4 regions of the Enterobacter sp. UPMP2060 genome follow, and region 3 is predicted to be linked to each of the others. Evidence: predicted binding sites of a transcription regulator. Region 3 holds the regulator's gene; each other region holds the start of a gene.
What was found. The regulator CRP, encoded in region 3, controls carbon source genes, mostly activating them, when cyclic AMP is high. The targets are predictions, from matches to a motif close to ATGTGANNNNNNTCACAT.
Positions count from the first base shown of each region.

Region 1: a site for CRP is predicted at 2,957-2,974, ahead of udp (uridine phosphorylase). Genes of this name have one in related genera too.
Region 2: a site for CRP is predicted at 2,699-2,716, ahead of ACWKXN_RS18950 (glycine dehydrogenase). Genes of this name have one in related genera too.
Region 4: a site for CRP is predicted at 2,864-2,881, ahead of msrB (peptide-methionine (R)-S-oxide reductase MsrB). Genes of this name have one in related genera too.

Region 1 covers NZ_JBSKJQ010000015.1:16,018-21,168, forward strand. Annotated here, with positions in the region: gene ubiE (bifunctional demethylmenaquinone methyltransferase/2-methoxy-6-polyprenyl-1,4-benzoquinol methylase UbiE) at 1-408, opposite strand, end outside; gene rmuC (DNA recombination protein RmuC) at 475-1,932, opposite strand; gene udp (uridine phosphorylase) at 2,072-2,833, opposite strand; gene ACWKXN_RS20570 (dienelactone hydrolase family protein) at 3,089-3,895, shown strand; gene metE (5-methyltetrahydropteroyltriglutamate--homocysteine S-methyltransferase) at 3,942-5,151, opposite strand, start outside.
Region 2 covers NZ_JBSKJQ010000012.1:31,680-36,830, forward strand. Annotated here, with positions in the region: gene ACWKXN_RS18925 (amidohydrolase/deacetylase family metallohydrolase) at 1-88, opposite strand, end outside; gene ACWKXN_RS18930 (DUF4310 family protein) at 131-772, opposite strand; gene ACWKXN_RS18935 (DUF4311 domain-containing protein) at 786-1,562, opposite strand; gene ACWKXN_RS18940 (DUF4312 family protein) at 1,585-1,884, opposite strand; gene ACWKXN_RS18945 (SFCGS family glycine-rich protein) at 1,887-2,249, opposite strand; gene ACWKXN_RS18950 (glycine dehydrogenase) at 2,260-2,598, opposite strand; gene cybC (cytochrome b562) at 2,915-3,301, opposite strand; gene pmbA (metalloprotease PmbA) at 3,343-4,695, opposite strand; gene yjgA (ribosome biogenesis factor YjgA) at 4,791-5,151, shown strand, end outside.
Region 3 covers NZ_JBSKJQ010000008.1:12,727-17,877, reverse strand. Annotated here, with positions in the region: gene ACWKXN_RS15910 (YccS/YhfK family putative transporter) at 1-1,999, opposite strand, end outside; gene crp (cAMP-activated global transcriptional regulator CRP) at 2,057-2,689, opposite strand; gene ACWKXN_RS15900 (OsmC family protein) at 3,001-3,405, shown strand; gene ACWKXN_RS15895 (phosphoribulokinase) at 3,472-4,341, opposite strand; gene ACWKXN_RS15890 (YheU family protein) at 4,372-4,590, opposite strand; gene ACWKXN_RS15885 (hydrolase) at 4,587-5,151, opposite strand, start outside.
Region 4 covers NZ_JBSKJQ010000001.1:640,197-645,347, reverse strand. Annotated here, with positions in the region: gene sppA (signal peptide peptidase SppA) at 1-236, shown strand, start outside; gene ansA (asparaginase) at 300-1,316, shown strand; gene pncA (bifunctional nicotinamidase/pyrazinamidase) at 1,326-1,967, shown strand; gene ACWKXN_RS03160 (YeaC family protein) at 2,013-2,276, opposite strand; gene msrB (peptide-methionine (R)-S-oxide reductase MsrB) at 2,333-2,746, opposite strand; gene gapA (glyceraldehyde-3-phosphate dehydrogenase) at 3,087-4,082, shown strand; gene ACWKXN_RS03145 (D-hexose-6-phosphate mutarotase) at 4,156-5,040, shown strand; gene ACWKXN_RS03140 (MipA/OmpV family protein) at 5,119-5,151, opposite strand, start outside.

The DNA of each region.
Region 1 (5,151 bases), on a different contig from region 3:
GCAGTCAAAGGTATTGTCCGGGAATGGCAGCGCTTCAGCATTTGCCTGTACATACTCCACATTCCCCACCACGCCGATGTTACGCAGCTTTTCGCGTCCCATTTTCAGCATGGAGTCATTAATATCGGCGAGAACTACGCGACCGGTTTCGCCCACCAGACGGGAGAATTTCGCGGTTAAATCGCCCGTGCCACCGGCTAAATCCAGCACCGTTTGTCCACGACGTACGCCGCTGCAGTCAATGGTGAAGCGCTTCCACAAGCGATGAATGCCGAACGACATCAGGTCATTCATCACATCGTACTTCGCCGCCACGGAATGAAATACGTGGGCCACCATGTCAGCTTTCTGCGCTTTGGCGACAGTCTGAAAGCCAAAGTGCGTTGTGTCTTGTGAATCGTCAGCCATCTCAGAGCCTGCTTATCAGTAAAATGTTCGTGAAGTGTAACAGATTGGGCGCGTTTGCCCTACGTTTCAACCACCGCGAATGAAACGCGCTGGAGTCTCGTCTGGTGACAAATCCGCCGCTAACGTGTTGTCTTCACTGTTTGTATTTTGTTCATCAGAACCTTCTCGCAGGCGAAATTCGTCGTCCTGGGCGGTGGCCTGTTCGACCAATTCCGGATTAATCTCGCGTTTAACCTCAACCCCCAGGCTGCGGAATGATTCAGCCTGTGCCAGCAGATTGCCGCGTCCGGAGGCGAGTTTTTTCATCGCCTGGCGGTAGTTATCCTGCGCACGATCCAGGCTCTGACCGACTGAAGACATGTCGTCCACGAAGAGGCGCATTTTGTCGTACAGCTTGCTGGCGCGATCGGCAATCTGCTGCGCGTTGCGGCTTTGGTGCTCATAGCGCCACAGGTTCGCAATGGTGCGTAACGCCACCAGCAGCGTGGTGGGGCTGACCAGCATAATGTTATTTTTGAGCGCTTCGGTGATAAGTTCAGGCTGTCTGTCGAGTGCCAGCAGGAACGCGGGTTCTACCGGGATGAACATCAGGACATAGTCCAGCGAGCGCAGACCCGGCAGCTGCTGGTAGTCTTTTCTGCCAAGCAGGCGAATATGATTACGCACGGAGGCAATGTGCTCCTGCAGCGCAGACTCGCGGGTGTAGTCATCGTCCGCATTAAAGTAGCGTTCATACGCCACCAGCGTCATTTTGGCGTCAATCACCACATCTTTACCCTGCGGCAACCGCACAATCACATCCGGCTGCATGCGAGAGCGGGCATCGTTTTCGATACTCACCTGCGTTTCGTATTCGTATCCTTCGCGCAGACCAGAGGCCTCCAGCACGCGGGTCAGCACCACTTCTCCCCAGTTGCCCTGGATTTTGTTATCCCCTTTCAGCGCGCGGGTCAGGTTGACCGCTTCCTGCGCCATTTGCGCATTCAGCTGCTGAAGATTGCGAATCTCATGCGCCAGCGTGTGTCGCTCGCGGGCTTCCTGACCAAAGCTGTCCTGCACCTGACGACGAAAACCGTCCAGCTGTTCGCGCAGCGGCGTCAGCAGGCTGTTCAGGCTCTGGCGGTTCTGTTCGTCAACGCGGCGGTTGCTGTGCTCAAAAATTCGGTTGGCGAGGTTCTCAAACTGTTCGCTGAGGCGCTGCTCGCTGTTGATCATCTGGCGGATTTTGTCTTCCGCATGCAGCTGGGTGGATTCAAGGCGGGTAGTGACTTCGCGGAGATCGGCCTCCAGCGAGGTGTTAATGTCTCGCAGGTTACGCAGCTCGTTGTTGAGCAGTTCGCACTCGTCGCGCCAGTGTTCGCTCAAAGCAAGCTGCTGTTTTGCCGCGCTTAAATCGGCGACCATCTCTTCTCGCTCGGCCAACTGGTCGGCCTTCTGCTGCGCATGCTGGTAGCTGGAAATCAGCCAGCCAATCCCTAAGCCCACCAGCGCAATCACCGCGTAAATCAGGATCGAGATATCCACAATGCCCCCTGCATCAACGTATTACCCGCACAAAATAGAATTGTGCTGTATAAACGTCCAGTTTTAAAGGGTTTTCCTGCGAGGCGCTACGCAAAAAATAAAGGCCGAACGCGTCGGCCTTTGATTTCAGAAGAGAGGATTAGATCAGGCGACGCGCTGCTTCCACCACGATTTTCACTGCATGACTTTCGGTCTGCTTCATGGTTTCGGCGTTCGGGATCTCCTGCTGGGTGCGGTTGACGATCACGCCCGCCACCATACCGGCACGCAGACCCTGGCTTGCGCACATGGTCAGCAGCGTTGCGGATTCCATTTCGTAGTTCATCACGCCCATGGACTGCCACTCTTCCATTGAGCCTTTGAAACGGCTTACCACGCGGCCTGAGAAGGTGTCGTAACGCTCCTGGCCCGGGTAGAAGGTGTCGGAAGAGGCGGTGACGCCCACGTGGGTGGTTGCGCCCACGGATTTCGCAGCTTCAACCAGCGCGGTGGTGCATTCGAAATCAGCCACTGCCGGGAATTCCATCGGTGCAAAGTGTAGGCTTGCGCCGTCCAGACGAACGGACGCGGTCGTGACCAGCACGTCGCCGACGTTGATGTGCGGCTGGATAGCGCCAGTGGTACCAATACGCAGGAAAGTACGGATGCCCAGCTGTGCCAGCTCTTCAACAGCAATAGACGTAGACGGACCACCAATACCGGTAGAGCACACGATCACCGCTTTGCCATCCAGCTCTGCGCGCCAGGTGGTGAACTCACGATGGGCAGCCAGCTTGACCGGCTTATCCATCAGCGCGGCGATCTTTTCCACACGCTCAGGATCGCCAGGGACGATAGCGAGCGTAGCCCCTTGTAAATCGTTTTTGGTGAGGCCGAGATGAAAAACATCAGACTTAGACATAGGTGACTCCTCTGTGGGTCGGTTAGTCAGAAGAAGTAAAACGGTACTTTACAGAAGCAGTAAGCATATTTTCGTGACACACCTCACCATGAATGAAAATGATTACATTGAATTTCCATAAAAAAGTGATTCACATCACATTAACAAGTTATATCGCCAGGTGCTGCACAAAAGATAGACCGTTTAAGGCACTGTGAGTTGTTAACCTGGTGTCTATATTTACCTTTGCGCTAACTCATTGGTACGGAGAATGCCATGACTGAAAAAACCGGTTTTGCACCTGCTGCGGCCCCACATGCTTCAACCATCGTGTCGACGCCAGAAGCGGCAATTACCGCGGGCGAGACCTCCATTCCCTCGCAGGGGGAGAATATGCCTGCTTATCACGCACGGCCAAAATCGGCAGACGGTCCGCTGCCCATCGTGATTGTGATTCAGGAGATATTTGGTGTTCACGAACACATTCGCGACCTCTGCCGCCGACTGGCGCTGGAAGGGTATCTGGCCGTTGCGCCAGAGCTCTACTTCCGTCAGGGCGATCCGAACGACTACAGCGATATTCCAACACTGCTCAGCAACCTGGTCAGTAAAGTCCCGGACGCGCAGGTGCTGGCCGATCTCGACCACGTCGCCAGCTGGGCGGCGCGCAACGGCGGCGATCCGCATCGTCTTCTGGTCACCGGTTTCTGCTGGGGTGGACGCATTAGCTGGCTGTATGCCGCGCATAACCCGCAGCTCAAAGCCGCTGTCGCCTGGTACGGCAAACTGGTGGGTGAGAAAACGCTGAATTCACCGAAACATCCCGTCGATATCGCCACGGAGCTAAACGCCCCCGTGTTAGGGCTTTACGGCGGTCAGGACACCGGTATTTCGCTGGATTCGGTAGAGACCATGCGCCATGCGCTCCGTGCGGCCAATGCGAAGGCGGAGATCGTGGTGTATCCGGATGCCGGGCACGCGTTTAACGCCGATTATCGTCCGAGCTATCACGCAGAATCAGCCAAAGATGGCTGGCAGAGAATGCTGGCGTGGTTTAGCCAGTACGGCGGTAAGAAAGCGTAATAAAAAAAGCCCGGTGGCGGCTATGCCTTACCGGGCCTACGCATCATCAAGCCTGACGCAGGTTCTGCGCCGCCTTCACCATGTTCGCCAGCGCCGCGCGCGTCTCCGGCCAGCCGCGGGTTTTCAGTCCGCAGTCCGGGTTCACCCACAGGCGCTCTGCCGGAATGCGCTGGGCCGCTTTTTTCAGCAGGGCTTCAATCCACTCCACGCTCGGCACGTTCGGGGAGTGAATGTCGTACACGCCCGGCCCGATTTCATTCGGGTAGTCGAACTCTTCAAACGACTCCAGCAGCTCCATGTCTGAACGCGAGGTCTCGATGGTGATCACATCGGCATCCAGCGCGGCAATCGAATCCATGATGTCGTTGAATTCGCAGTAACACATGTGGGTGTGGATCTGGGTGTCGTCCTTCGCCACCGCGGCGTTGATGCGGAACGCCTCCACGCCCCACTGCAGGTAGGCATCCCAGTCGCTGCGGCGCAGCGGCAAGCCTTCGCGCAGGGCCGGTTCGTCAATCTGAATAATGCCAATGCCTGCCGCTTCCAGATCCGCCACCTCATCACGCAGCGCCAGGGCGATCTGTTTGGCGATGGTTTCACGAGTCACGTCTTCACGCGGGAACGACCAGCAGAGAATGGTCACCGGACCGGTGAGCATCCCTTTTACCGGCTTGTCGGTCAGGGACTGGGCATACTTCGCCCACTCCACGGTGATCGCTTCCGGGCGGCTGACGTCACCGATAACCACCGGCGGCTTCACGCAGCGGGAGCCGTAGCTCTGCACCCAGCCGTTCTGGGTAAAGACAAAGCCGTCCAGGTGCTCGCCAAAGTATTCCACCATGTCATTACGTTCGGCCTCGCCGTGCACCAGCACGTCCAGCCCCAGGCGTTCCTGCTCGATAATCGCCTGCTTGATGTGTTCGGCGATGCCGGTGCGATAGTGATTCGCATCCAGATTGCCCTTCTTGAAGTCCAGACGCAGGCCGCGTATCTCCGTAGTTTGCGGGAAAGAGCCAATTGTGGTGGTCGGCCACGCGGGCAGATTAAAGCGGGCGCGCTGCGCTTCGGCGCGCACCTCGTAAGGGCTCTGCCGCTGGCTGTCCTGAGCGGTGATGGCCGCCAGGCGTTTTTCCACCGCCGGGTTGTGCACGCGCGCCGAGTGACGACGCGCCTGGATCGGGGCGCTCCATTCGGTAATCGCCGCCGTGTCGCCGCTGTTCAGCGCGTCGCGCAGCAGCGTCAGCTCTTCACATTTT
Region 2 (5,151 bases), on a different contig from region 3:
CCAGCGCCGCGATCTTCCCGTCCTGAATGGCGATATCGGTCAGGGTATCGTCGGCAAGGCGCGCACGGCGCAGGAGTAAATCAAACATGAGGATCTCCTGATAAGGCGGGCGCCTGAGCGCCCGCGGGTATTAAAGGGCGACCGGGAACAGCCAGCCCAACAGCATTGCGCCGAGGATCGCGCCACCGGTGATCGGCTTCTGCCAGATGTAGAACACCAGCGCACCCAGCAGGGAGCCGACGCCGATAGGAATGGAGGCGGTCATGGCGCTGAGGATAATCAACGGCCCGAGGAAGCGGCCGGAGGCGTTACCCGCGCCCATCATCACGTCTGCACCGTAGGTGGAGTTGCTCTGGTTGATGGTGAACTTACGCGCCAGGATGATGACGTAGCCAATCGCCAGACCAATCACCAGGCCGGTAATCAGCGCGGCAATGAAGTTGGTCACCGGGAACATGATGCCCGCGCCCAGCAGCAGCGCCGGAACGCCGAGGCCCACGCCGGTCTGGATGGCGCCGCCGATGTCGAGAATACCCACCAGCGACCCTTCGATAATGCGGGCGAACAGGAAGCTCGCGCCGAACGCCGCCACCGCGCCGTAAACCCCGGTATCGATCCCCGCTTTCAGCATCGCCACGAAGGCCACTTCGTTAAACGCGCCGATGCCGTAGAGGTAGTACATGTGCGTCCCGGCGAAGACGCCGGAGGAGAGCAGGCCAACGAAGATCGGGAACGACCAGTCGGCATACCAAAAACCTTTATTCTGTTCCATTTAGAGGCTCCTGTTATTTACCGCTGAGCGAGTTGTGGATCATGTCGAGCCAGTTCGGCACGGTCAGATGGAAGGATTCGATCATCTTCATGTCGAAGCCGCGGAAGAAGCCGCTCAGCACGAAGAGCAGGACGATCGCCGCCATCATCACTTTGGTGACGTGGTTCCAGCCGCTCTCTTCCACGCCTTTACCGATCAGGATCCCCAGCACCAGGCCCGGTACGGCGTTCCCCATAATCAGCTGCGCCGCGCCGCCAAAGATGGTGGCCCAGAAGCCCGATTTTTTACCCGCGTCGATAGCTGCCAGCCAGAAGATCACCGGCATCACGGTGTTCACCAGCAGGTTTGCCGCCGGTACCAGAACCTTCACGGCGGTGACCTGAAGCGCTGCCGGCACGGAGGAGGCGGTCAGGTTCAGGAAGGTGACGACGAGCATGCCAATCACGCCGCAGGCAATCGCCATTTTGCGCGGGTCGTGCAGCGTTTCGCCGACGTTACGGTTTTTGATCATCAGCGCAGCAGCACCCCAGTTCGGGATGATGCGGTGGTCAACGTCCTGTGTGAAAGCCCCTGCGGCCACGGAAGAGGCCCAGGCGTTAAAGAAGAAACCTAACCCAAAGGAGAAGTGGGACGCCGGATCCCCTTCGCAGGAGTTCAGTTCCCCCAACGTACGAAACGCGCCCATACCCTGAGTGGTAGGCGCATGAAACATGCGTGCAGCCCCGGCTCCGACACCGACGCCAACCAGGCCGCCAATGATGAGCGATTTTATTAATATAATTAAGAACATCAGTCTGCCCTTTTATGAATAATCAGCGTTGCGTGACGAAATCCACCTGGTCAAGATTGATAGCGGTCACGTTGACGGTCACATCCAGCTCCACGCTGTAGGTGCGTCTTTCCCGGCGCAGAAAGAAGAACAGAAACGCTTCTTTTCGCACCGCTTCTTGCGCCTGAACGACCTGCACATCCTGTGGCTCAATACGCAGTAAGATATGCGGTGAGGCTTTCATCACCGCGGCCTGAACGTGGTTGAGCGCGTCGGCAAAGGCGCGCGCTTTGGCGTCGCCTTTGCCCTTCACTCTCACCGTGGTTGTGAACTGTTCTTTCATGCTTATGCGCCGTATTTCTTCTGCCACGCCTGCACCAGACGCTCGCCCAGCTCTTCTTTATCCATAAAGCCGAAGCCCAGCACGTTGCAGCCTTCGTTGATGGCGGTCACGCCCTCTTCCACGGAACGCATGCCGTATTTGGCCTTGTAGCCATATTTGGTTTGGGCAGTGATGGCACCCGCGCCGCCGCTGCCGCAGAAGGAGATGCCGAAGGTGGCGTTTTCCGCTTTCATCACGTCGCCGAGCTTCATGTCCGCCGCCATGCCCGGTACAACCACCGCGCGTCCACCTGCTTTTTCCACACCGGCAGCCACTTTCTGACCTTTACCCAGGCGATCGCCAATCACGACTGTAATCTGTTCCATGTGTTGCTCCTTAAAGGTTGTCTTTCGCGACTTCAAAGTGAACGGAGAGCAGCCAGGCTTCTTCATCAGGAAGATTGCCAAACTGCGCGACCACTTCACGGGCAAGCCGCATTGAATCCGGTGAAATTTCGTCAAACAGCTCTGCTTCAACCTCCGGCAGCGGCTCGCCGGTCACGGACCGGTGCGCCATTGCGCGCACGTGGGAGGTGAGCATCTGCTCCTGTACCGCATTGGGGATGATGTTGTTCCGGGCCAGCAGGGCATAAACCTGCTGCAGCATGGTGTTCGCGAGCTGTTCTGTTTGCTCTGCCTGTTCCCCAACGTCGTTCATTACCGCTCCGTTAATCACTGGTCTTACCCCGTTAATGGCTCTGGAATAAAACTAACGTTGGGGGGGAATTGTTTGTAGCGAGTTGTTTTCCACTTCGAAGTGGAAAGGCGAGCCGCAGCAGTGATCTGTGCCACATAAATGCGGTGAATCTGAATTAATCCCGGTATTTGCGTGATGAATATCACGTATTCCAGCGGCAAAACGCGCGCCGGGGAAACGAAACGTTCAGGCGCGGTGACGCAAAAATGTGATGGCGATAGGGTTTACTTATTACCGCATAAAAAAAAACGGGGGCCGCTGGCCCCCGCTGGTTGTTTGTCAGATGCGCGATCGGTTAACGGTATTTCTTGTGATAGGTGTTACGGGTCGTCACAAACTGCTCGGCCGCCGCCTGGGCTTCCTTCACTTTGCCTTCGTTAGCCAGCTTCAGCGCGCCGTCGATCTGGCCGACCAGCACGTCAAAGCCGTGGCGGTAGTCTTTCATCTCTGCGCTGTCTGCCGCTTTGCTTTCCAGCTTCGGAGGCGTCGCTTTTTGTGCGTCGAGCGCCGCTTCACGCATTTTGGTCAGCGCGTCTTTCATTTCAGCCGCATTGTCGGTTTTCTGCACCACCTTCAGGTTTTGACCGAGGATGCCCATGTCGTCTTCAAGATCGGCAGCAAACGCAGAAGAGCCAAGAACCAGCGTTGAAGCCGCGACGATCGCTAACAGATGTTTACGCATTGCTCACTTCCTTTTTTATTATTAAAACGCCTTTACGGGTATTACTGACCGGCGATTTTCATTTCCGGCAGAAGTACAGAACCACACTGTATATTGCTACGTGTTTCAATATCGTTACCGACCGTAACGATATTGCGCCACATGTCCTTCAGGTTGCCGGCGATAGTAATTTCGCTCACCGGATACTGAATTTCGCCGTTTTCCACCCAGAAGCCCGCCGCACCGCGCGAGTAGTCTCCGGTAATGCCGCTTACGCCCTGGCCCATCAGCTCGGTGACCACCAGACCGGTGCCCATCTCTTTCAGCATCTGCTCAAAGTTCAGGCCCTGTCCGGCAATGCGCCAGTTGTGGATGCCGCCAGCGTGTCCGGTGCTTTTCAGCCCCAGCTTGCGCGCGGAGTAGTTGGTCAGCAGCCACTGGGTCAGAATACCGTCTTTGATGATATCGCGACGTTCGGTGCGCACGCCTTCGCTGTCGAACGGCGTGGAGGCCAGCCCTTTCAGCAGGTGCGGATGTTCTTCAATGGTGAGCCATTCCGGCAGGATCTGCTTGCCCAGCGAGTCGAGCAGGAAGGTCGATTTACGGTAAACCGAGCCGCCTGCGATAGCGCCCACCAGATGGCCAAACAGACCGGTCGCCACTTCGTTGGCAAAAATAACCGGGGCCTTCATGGTGGAGAGTTTGCGCGGCGACAGGCGTGACAGCGTGCGTTCGGCACACTCTTTACCCACCCACTCAGGAGACTGCAAATCCCCCAGCGCGCGGCCAATGGTATAGGCGTAGTCACGCTCCATGTCACCGTTCTCTTCGGCGATCACGCAGCTGGAGAGCGAATGACGGGTAGAGCAGTAGCCCTGCAGCATGCCGTGGCTGTTGCCGAAGACTTTGATGCCGTAATGGCTGTTGAAGCTGCCGCCTTCGGTATTGGTGATGCGCTTATCGGCCTGCAGGGAAGCCTGCTCGGCGCGCGCGGCGAGCTCGATCGCTTCGTCCGGGGTCACTTCCGCCGGGTGGAAAAGATCGAGATCCGGCGCGTCAAACGCCAGCAGGTCTTTATCCGCCACGCCTGCGTAAGGATCCGGAGAGGTATAACGGGCGATATCCAGCGCCGCCTGCACCGTACGGGCAATGGCATCCGGGCTGAGATCGGTGGAAGACGCGCTGCCTTTGCGATTCTGGTGATACACCGTGATCCCAAGCGCGCCATCGCTGTTGAATTCTACGTTCTCCACTTCACCGTAGCGGGTACTTACGCTGATGCCGGTGGTTTTGCTGACCGCCACTTCGGCGCCATCTGATTTTTCTGAAGCAAGCATCAGCGCGGTGGAGACGGCTTCTTCAAGAATCTTACGCTGCGCTTCAACTTGTGAGGTTACTTTCATCGCAAATGCCATACTGTAAGAGAGAGTTATCTGAAGTCTAACAGAGAACCGTTTTTCAGTGCGCGTCTTAACTGGTAACATTAGCCTCTTTTTTTAAGGAGCCTGACATGACTAAGCAGCCCGAAGACTGGCTCGACGACGTTCCCGGTGATGACATCGAAGACGAAGATGATGAGATCATCTGGGTCAGTAAAAGTGAAATTAAACGTGACGCCGAAGAGTTAAAACAGCTTGGCGCAGAAATGGTAGAACTGGGTAAAAACGCGCTGGACAAGATCCCGCTCGACCAGGATCTGCGTGATGCCATTGAACTGGCACAGAAAATCAAGAAAGAAGGCCGTCGTCGCCAGCTTCAGCTTATCGGGAAAATGCTGCGTCAGCGCGACGTCGATCCGATCCGCCAGGCGCTGGACAAGCTGAAAAACCGCCACAACCAGCAGGTTGCGTTTTTCCATAAGCTTGAGCAGA
Region 3 (5,151 bases):
TGTTCAGATGCCCCAGAACGCGCTGTAAATGCTGCTCCAGGGTGCTCATTGGCCCGTGGGTTAACGTCTCCGGCGCTTCCAGAATATTTGAGTCGCCCGACTCGCCCGGCGCGTCATACTCCAGACGCTGCTGGCACCTCTGCAACGCAATTTCACATGACTGCAAATAGCGCTGCGCCAGATCCGGCGTTAGCATCGTGTGCTCGCGCGCCAGCGTGGTCATGGCGTTAATATGCTCGACGATAAACTGGCTGTGCGTCACCCAGAGCTTCATGTCTGCCAGATAGTGCGAGTTAAAGCCTGGCTCCTGCATCGCCTGGTTGAGCGAGTTAAACAGGGCGTTGTGCGCCTGGTTGACCTTCATCCGCTGATAGGCCAGCGGGGAGGGCTGCGGGTCGTCGCTCAGGATCAGGCGAATAGCCTGCTGGTCGGCTTCCAGCGCGTCGTGGGCGTTCTGCCTCAGCAGCCCGCTCTGCCACTGCGGCCACAGCCAGACCATGCCGCCAAAGGCAATCAGGCAGCCGATCAGGGTATCAATCAGCCTCGCGACAATAAACTGTTCGCCATTGAGCGTGAGCAACTGCAGCGTATATACCGCCGTCACCGTAAAGCCCACCATCGCCCAGCCGTAGTTTTTGCGGATAATCAGGTAGCTCACCAGCGTAATCGCCAGCATCCCTGCCAGGGTATAGCCTTCCGGCACGTGGAAGTGCAGCGTCACGCCTGCAATGATCAGCCCGGCCAGCGTTCCGCCAGCCCGATGCAGAATACGCACCCGCGTGGCGCCGTAGCCGTTCTGGGTGACAAACAGCACGGTCATTAAGATCCAGTACGGTTTCGGCAGGTGCAGCGCCATGCCCATCAGGCTGGCGGTACTGAGCATCACGCTAATCCTTGCGGCGTTGCGCAGAGCGGACGATTTAAGAGAAAGATAGCTTTTGAGCGCGGGCAATAGCGGAAGCCGTTTTTGCTTATCCGCCATCAGGTCGCGGGGATAAAGCGGGCGCTGGGTGCGCAACACGCGGGCGATGCGGCTGAAGTGCCAGGCGGCAAACTGGCCGACCGGGTTATCGGGATGCTGGCGGGCGATTTTCTCCAGCGCGCCCAGCTGTTTTTCCATGTTAAAGCGCGTCGGGTAGCGGTGGTAGAGAATATCATCGGCCAGGATCCGCAGACGTGCCGATACGGTCTGCGCGTTCCAGCGGATCACCGCTTCGGCGTGGCTGCGCTCGACCAGCTTTTGCACCTCCTGCGGGTGGTGAAGGCTTACGGAGATATGCTCCTGTAGATCCAGCCCGACCTGGAAGGTGCGCAGCAGCCGCTTGTACTCGTGGTTCTTGTTGGCGGCGAGCATATGCAGCTGCTGATAGCACTGGCTTATGAGATCCACCACCTTCTGCTGGCGCGTCAGCAGCGGCGGTAAGGATTTTTCCGGGTCGGTATGCTGGGTGAGCAGGGTGTATTTGGCTTCGCAGTAATCCGCAAGCTGCACATAGAGCAGGCTCAGGGATTCACGCAGCGGCTGCTCCCGCCACAGCCAGAACCAAAACCAGTTAAACAGCCCGTACCATAATGTCCCCAGGGCGTAGATCAGCAGCGGCTCCCACACCGGCATGTTCCCGGCGAGGCTCAGCGTGAAAATGGCCGCAATCAGCGAGGCGGGAAGCAGGCGGGCGTGCAGCGAACTGATTTCCGCCGTGACGCCGAGCGTCATCGCCAGCACGGTCAGGATCAGCGGCAGCGGGATATCCCGGGCAAGCAGGAGTTGTACGGCGAGGCTACACCCGGCAAACAGGCAGCCACCGATAATCAGGCGTTTGAAAAAGCGCTTATGCGGCGTGTCCAGACCGGCAATGTTGCAGCAGGCGGGCACGAGGGAAAACAGCAGGCCTTGTTGAAGATGTCCGAGGATCAGGCCTATGGCCACAGGAAGACACAACACCAGCGTTTGCCGCAGTGCGTAGTTAACTTCCGGGTGATAGATCAGCCTGCGCCACATGGGGAATAGAGACAAAAACGGCGTGACACCTTGCGATGGCACGCCGTTTAAGCGGAATTAACGCGTTCCGTAGACCACGATGGTTTTACCGTGGGCGGAGATCAGGTTTTGATCTTCCAGCATTTTCAGGATACGGCCCACTGTTTCACGGGAGCAACCGACGATCTGACCAATTTCCTGACGGGTAATTTTAATTTGCATGCCGTCCGGGTGGGTCATGGCGTCTGGCTGTTTCGCCAGGTTCAGCAGAGTTTGTGCGATACGGCCGGTAACGTCCAGGAAGGCGAGGTTACCCACTTTCTCTGACGTGACCTGCAGACGGCGCGCCATCTGGGAAGAAAGACGCATCAGGATGTCAGGGTTAACCTGAATCAGCTGACGGAACTTCTTGTAAGAAATTTCAGCCACTTCACATGCTGTCTTTGCTCGAACCCAGGCGCTACGTTCCTGGCCCTCTTCAAACAGGCCCAGTTCACCGATGAAATCGCCCTGGTTCAGATAAGAAAGGATCATCTCTTTCCCTTCTTCATCTTTGATCAGCACTGCCACCGAGCCTTTAACGATGTAATACAACGTTTCCGCTTTTTCACCCTGGTGAATCAGCGTGCTCTTCGATGGGTACTTATGAATGTGGCAATGAGACAAGAACCATTCGAGAGTCGGGTCTGTTTGCGGTTTGCCAAGCACCATGCGCTGTTATCCTCTGTTATAAGCTGTCACCAGAGTCATCAGATGCATCCGGACTCTGGGGTTGCAATCGAATTCTTACCCATACCCTGGGAAGTCGGCTACCGTAACGTTTCGCAGCCAGTAAAGTTTGATGTCCTCTGCATACACGTGTAACGTCAATGTATTACTGTAGCATCCTGAGTGTTTTAGCATAGCTTTCGCCGCGTGTCTCCTGGTGTCTCGCTTCAGCATGATGCAGGTCGCCTTCCATTGCGATAAATGTAACGCACACGTAATCTGTCACCAAAAATGCAACGTTGGAGTTAATGAATATGCAAGCGCGCGTGAAATGGGTTGAAGGTTTAACGTTCCTGGGCGAGTCCGCGTCAGGACACCAGATTTTGATGGACGGTAACTCCGGCGATAAAGCACCCAGCCCAATGGAAATGGTGCTGATGGCGGCAGGCGGATGCAGCGCAATTGATGTGGTGTCGATTCTGCAAAAAGGACGTCATGACGTGACGGATTGTGAGGTTAAACTCACGTCAGAGCGTCGCGAAGAGGCGCCACGCCTGTTCACCCATATTAACCTGCACTTTGTGGTCACCGGTAAAGAGCTGAAAGACGCGGCGGTCTCGCGTGCGGTGGACCTGTCTGCGGAAAAGTACTGCTCGGTGGCGTTAATGCTGGAGAAAGCGGTAAAAATCACGCATTCGTATGAAGTGATCGAGGCGTGATTGATGGGGCATCGTGCGTGTTGATGCCCTCACCCTAACCCTCTCCCACAGGGAGAGGGAACATGCTCACGCGATCTGCTTCCCTTCCATCAGTCGCTCCACCAGCGGCGTCATGATGAGCTCCATCGCCAGCCCCATTTTTCCGCCCGGCACGACTAACGTATTCATGTGCGAAATAAACGAGCCCTGCAGCATTGCCAGCAGCCAAGGGTAATCAATGCCTTCGAGATTGCGGAAATGGATCACCACAAAGCTCTCATCCAGCGACGGGATGCTTTTAGCGGCAAACGGGTTCGAGGTGTCCACCGTCGGCACGCGCTGGAAGTTGATATGGGTGCGGGAGAACTGCGGCGTCAGGAAGTTAATGTAATCCTCCATGGAGCGCACCACGGAGTCCATCACCGCCTCTCGCGAATGGCCGCGCTCGCTCATGTCGCGCGTCAGCTTCTGGATCCACTCCAGGTTAACGATAGGGACCACGCCGACCAGCAGATCCACGTGGCGCGCCACGTCGTGTTGAGGGGTGACCACGCCGCCGTGCAATCCTTCGTAAAACAGGACGTCGGTGGGTTCCGGCAGCGGCTGCCACGGGGTAAAGGTTCCCGGCACCTGATTCCAGGGTACGGCTTCATCATAGGTGTGCAGATACTTGCGGGACTGCCCTTTGCCGCTCTTACCGTACTCTATAAAGGTTTGTTCCAGCAGGCCGAAGTCATTGGCCTCCGGGCCGAAGTAGCTGATGTGTTTACCCGAATCGCGCGCCTTACGAATGGCCATGTCCATCTCCGGGCGCGTGTAGCGGTGAAAGCTGTCGCCTTCGACCTCCGCCGCACGGAGATTCAGCTGGGCGAAAATCTTGCGAAATGCGAGGCTGGTGGTGGTGGTTCCCGCACCACTCGACCCCGTAACGGCAATAACCGGATGTCTGGCAGACATAGCAACTCCCTGACTGAAAAGGGTGGAAGATCAGCCGTGAAACGCGTTGCGGGGCATGATATTGACCGTCTCATGCAGTTCTGACCACACCAGCACCACGTCGCCGCTTTTCAGCTGGCGCTTAACATCGTTGACCTTTTGCTCAAGCGAGCGTTCCTGTTCACCATAATCGGTGCCTTCGCGTAATACAAAGCTTTCAATCAGATTATCGAGCGTTTCGGGAGCCAGATCCTGCCAGGGAATAATCATTTTGCACCGTCCAGATAAGGGGTCAGCCAGTCAGGAATACGCGCCTCAAGCCACATTTTCGGGCGGCGCAGCGTGCCGCCGATAAAGCCGACGTGGCCGCCGTGCTCGGTCAACTGATAGTGAACGTTGTCGGGCAGGAATTCCTGAGCGGGGATCGAGTGATGATCCATAAACGGGTCATCTTTGGCATGAATAATCAGCGTCGGCTGCGTGATCTTGCTGAGCAGCGGCATGGCGCTGCACTGACGATAATAGTCAATCGCATCGGCGAAGCCGTGGATTTTCGCGGTGATCAGGTCGTCGAACTCGCGGATACGACGCACCTTTTTCAGCTGGCGCAGGCTTACCGGCAGGGTATCCGGGTAGGCCTTCAGCTTACGCGCCGCGTTGGCCTTCAGAAGGTTGAGCAGATAGCGCTGATAGACGCGGGAAAAGCCCTTATCCATGTGGTAGCTACACTGCTCGAGCATAAACGGCGCGGAGACAATGACGGCGGCATCCAGCGGTACGCTTTCGCCCTCTTTGGCCAGCAGACAGGCCAGCATATTCCCGCCCAGCGAG
Region 4 (5,151 bases), on a different contig from region 3:
AGCTCAAGCAGTGGCATATCGAGTATTACCAGGACGAGCCGTCGTTCTTCGATATGGTCATGGACAGCATGTCCGGCTCTGTACGCGCCATGCTGCCGGAGGCGATGCAGGCTTACCTGCCTGCGCCGGTCGCCACGGCGGCGAAAGCGATGAAGGCGGAAAGCGATAAGCTCGCGGCCTTTAACGATCCACAGAGTCGTTACGCGTTTTGCCTGACCTGCGCTAACGTCCGTTAAAAACCGTCCCCTCTTCCCGCGAAGAGGGGATTTTTTTCTTTTGAAGAACAAGAACTCACTACCATGCAGAAGAAATCGATTTATGTAGCCTACACTGGCGGTACCATCGGTATGCAGCGCTCTGAAAACGGCTATATCCCTGTCTCCGGCCACCTTCAGCGTCAGCTTGCGCTGATGCCAGAATTCCACCGTCCGGAAATGCCTGACTTCACCATCCACGAATACGAGCCGCTGATGGACTCCTCCGACATGACGCCGGAAGACTGGCAGCACATCGCGGATGACATTAAAGCCCACTACGACCAGTACGACGGCTTTGTGATCCTGCACGGCACCGACACCATGGCGTTTACCGCCTCGGCGCTCTCCTTCATGCTGGAGAACCTGAGCAAGCCGGTTATCGTCACCGGGTCGCAAATTCCGCTGGCGGAGCTGCGCTCGGACGGGCAGATCAACCTGCTGAACTCCCTGTACGTGGCGGCGAATTACCCGATTAACGAAGTGTCGCTGTTCTTCAATAACCGTCTGTATCGCGGCAACCGTACCACCAAAGCCCATGCTGACGGTTTTGACGCCTTCGCCTCCCCTAACCTGCAGCCGCTGCTGGAGGCCGGGATTCATATCCGTCGTCTGGGCACGCCGCCTGCACCGAACACCGCCGGCGAGCTGATCGTGCATCCGATCACTCCGCAGCCGATTGGCGTGGTCACTATCTACCCGGGTATCTCTGCCGATGTGGTGCGTAACTTCCTGCGCCAGCCGGTGAAAGCGCTGATTTTGCGCTCCTATGGCGTCGGCAACGCACCGCAGAACGGCGAATTCCTGAAAGAGCTTCAGGAAGCCAGCGAGCGCGGAATTGTAGTCGTGAACCTGACCCAGTGTATGTCCGGAAAGGTCAACATGGGCGGCTATGCCACCGGCAACGCGCTGGCGCACGCCGGAGTTATCAGCGGGTTCGATATGACCGTTGAGGCAACGCTGACTAAACTTCACTATTTACTGAGTCAGGATCTGGACATTCAGTCTATTCGCAGCGCGATGATGCAAAACCTGCGCGGCGAGCTGACCCCGGACGAATAAGGAGTGCTCATGAAGCAACGCGCCCTGTTACTGGTCGATTTGCAAAATGATTTCTGCGCGGGCGGTGCGCTGGCCGTCGCCGAAGGTGACAGTACCGTTGACGTGGCAAACACGCTGATTGACTGGTGCAAAGCCCGCGGTGAAGCGGTTGTCGCAAGCCAGGACTGGCACCCGGCGAACCACGGCAGCTTTGCCAGCCAGCACGACGTCGATCCTTTCACTCAGGGGGAACTCGACGGGCTGGCGCAAACCTTCTGGCCGGATCACTGCGTACAGCAGACGGAAGGCGCGGAGCTGCATCCGCTCCTGAACCAGAAAGCCATCGACGCGGTGTTCCATAAAGGTGAAAACCCGGCTATCGACAGCTATAGCGCGTTTTTTGATAACGGGCATCGCCAGAAAACGGCGCTGGACGCGTGGTTACGCCACCATGAAATCACGGAGCTGATCGTGCTGGGCCTGGCGACGGATTACTGCGTGAAGTTTACCGTGCTGGACGCGCTCCAGTTGGGGTATACCGTCAGCGTCATCACCGACGGCTGCCGCGGGGTAAACATTCACCCGCAGGACAGCGCTCAGGCGTTTATGGATATGGCTGCGGAAGGCGCAACGCTGTATACGCTCGAAGACTGGCTGGAAACACAGGCGTAGTCTTTTACGCCCTCTCCCTGTGGGAGAGGGTATCAACCTGCACCGTTATTGCATTTTCATCGTCGCAATCGGCTTCGGCGTGATGCCAAAGTCTTCTTTCAGCTCGCGCTTGCTCTTCATGACCATCTGGCCTGTGGTGTCGATCGTCATGTGCTGCGCGTCGGTGTTATTGCGCGCCTGCCACAGCATCACCAGCTGCAAACTGTTCTCTTTTTGCTCCGGCGTCAGCGCAACGCCGTCGGGCCATTTTCCCAGTTCTACGGCGGTCACCAGACGCTGATAAATCTCCGGCGTCATGCCGCTAACCATGTCATCAATATTCACTCTCGCGCCCTTTCAAAGGAATAATTTGCTGAATCGTTTTTTCAACCCTTAATCTGGTCACCGTTTTCATCATCGGTGAAGCTCATTGAGGCTGAATTTACGCAGAAACGCTCGCCCGTAGGCTGGGGGCCATCCGGGAAGACGTGCCCAAGGTGCGCATCGCAGTTGCCGCAGCGAATTTCCGTACGCACCATGCCGTGCGACGAGTCGGTCAGGTAGCGGATGGCCTCATCGCTCACCGGCTCGTAGAAACTCGGCCAGCCGCAGCCAGAATCAAATTTCGTTTGTGAATTGAACAGAGGCGCATCGCAGACCAGGCAGTGGTAGACGCCGTCTCGCTTGTTGTGCAGTAAACGCCCGGTGAACGGCGGTTCCGTTCCGTGATTCTGCGTCACGTAAAACTGCATTTCTGTGAGGTTTTTTTTCAAATCGTCAGGGTTACGTTGGTTCGACATATGCTTACATCTCGCTGTAGAAACAGACATCTTTCAACCCGGATTCTAACAAAACATTAACACCCTTGCGTGCACTTTTGATCTAAACTTATGTGTCGCGAATAAGCGGTCAGGCAATTGTGATCACGTTCACATTTTTATCCTGAGAGGACTTTAAAATCCCGGCTCAGCCCCCATATGGGTGCAAGCTCAAAGGGAAAGTGAGGCGAGTCAGTCGCACAAACGTTAGTCACAGGATTGATTTGTCGCAATGATTGACACGATTCCGCTTGACGCTGCGTAAGGTTTTTGTAATTTTACAGGCAACCTTTTATTCACTAACAAATAGCTGGTGGAATATATGACTATCAAAGTAGGTATCAACGGTTTTGGCCGTATCGGCCGTATTGTTTTCCGTGCTGCTCAGAAACGTTCTGACATCGAAATCGTTGGTATCAACGATCTCCTGGACGCTGAATACATGGCGTACATGCTGAAGTACGACTCAACTCACGGTCGTTTCGACGGCACCGTTGAAGTGAAAGACGGCCACCTGGTTGTTAATGGCAAAACCATCCGCGTTACTGCTGAAAAAGACCCAGCTAACCTGAAATGGAACGAAATCGGTGTTGACGTTGTTGCTGAAGCAACCGGTATCTTCCTGACCGACGAAACTGCGCGTAAACACATCACCGCAGGTGCGAAGAAAGTTGTTCTGACTGGTCCTTCCAAAGACAACACCCCAATGTTCGTTCGTGGTGCAAACTTCGAAACTTACGCTGGCCAGGATATCGTGTCTAACGCATCCTGCACCACCAACTGCCTGGCACCACTGGCTAAAGTTATCAACGACAACTTCGGCATCATCGAAGGTCTGATGACTACCGTTCACGCGACTACCGCTACTCAGAAAACCGTTGATGGCCCGTCTCACAAAGACTGGCGCGGCGGTCGTGGCGCGGCTCAGAACATCATCCCATCCTCTACCGGTGCTGCTAAAGCTGTAGGTAAAGTACTGCCAGAACTGAATGGCAAACTGACTGGTATGGCGTTCCGCGTTCCAACTCCTAACGTATCCGTTGTTGACCTGACCGTTCGTCTGGAAAAAGCTGCTTCTTATGAAGAAATTAAGAAAGCAATCAAAGCTGCTTCCGAAGGCGCAATGAAAGGCGTTCTGGGCTACACCGAAGACGACGTTGTATCTACCGATTTCAACGGCGAAATCTGCACTTCAGTATTCGATGCTAAAGCAGGTATCGCACTGAACGACAACTTCGTGAAACTGGTTTCCTGGTACGACAACGAAACTGGCTACTCTAACAAAGTACTGGACCTGATCGCTCACATCTCCAAATAAGTTGAGATGAGTGTTTGATCCAAAAAGGCGACTTCGGTCGCCTTTTTTTATTTATAAGACAGAGGATTGCTTAATGACTAATAAAATTTTTGCACTTCCGGTAGTCGAACAACTTACCCCTGTGCTCTCCCGCCGTCAGATTGACGGTGCTGATGTCATCGTCGTTGACCACCCACGCGTTAAAGCCTCCGTAGCGCTCAACGGCGCCCACCTGCTCTCCTGGAAACCGGAAGGCGAAGCAGAAGGCTTATGGCTGAGCGATGCGACCTCCTTCAAAAAAGGGGCCGCAATCCGCGGTGGCGTACCGATCTGCTGGCCGTGGTTCGGCCCGTCCGCACAGCCGGGTTTGCCGTCTCACGGTTTTGCCCGCAACCAGCAGTGGACGCTGAAAGCGCATAACGAAGATGACAACGGCGCAGTGCTGACCTTTGAGCTGCAGGCTAATGATGAAACCCGCGCCCTCTGGCCGCACGATTTCACCCTGTATGCCCGCTTCAAGCTGGGTAAAACCTGTGAAATCGAACTGGAAGCTCACGGCGAGTTCGAAACCACCTCTGCCCTGCACACCTATTTCAACGTGGGTGATATCAGCGCCGTGAAGGTGAGCGGCCTGGGCAATACCTATATCGACAAAGTGGATAACGCGAAAGAAGGCAAACTGAGCGACGGCGTTCAGGCATTCCCTGACCGTACCGACCGCGTTTACCTGCACCCGGAAGCGTGCAGCGTGATCCACGACGGCGCCCTGAACCGCGGCATTGAAGTGGTCCATCATCATCACAGCGACGTGGTGGGCTGGAACCCGGGCCCTGCGCTGTCCGTCAGCATGGCCGATATGACGGATGAAGGCTACAAAACGTTTGTCTGCGTGGAAACCGCTTGCGTGAGCAACCCGCAAAAAGCGAGTGAAGAAAAACCGTCCCGTTTAGGGCAGACGATTCGCATTGTTAAGCGATAAATTCACTGCACCACGCTAAAGCAAACGGGGCGCAAGCGCCCCGTTTTGATGCAAAGATTGCACTGAATTAATGCACAATCAGAACTTGTAGCTCACACCCACAGAGAAGAT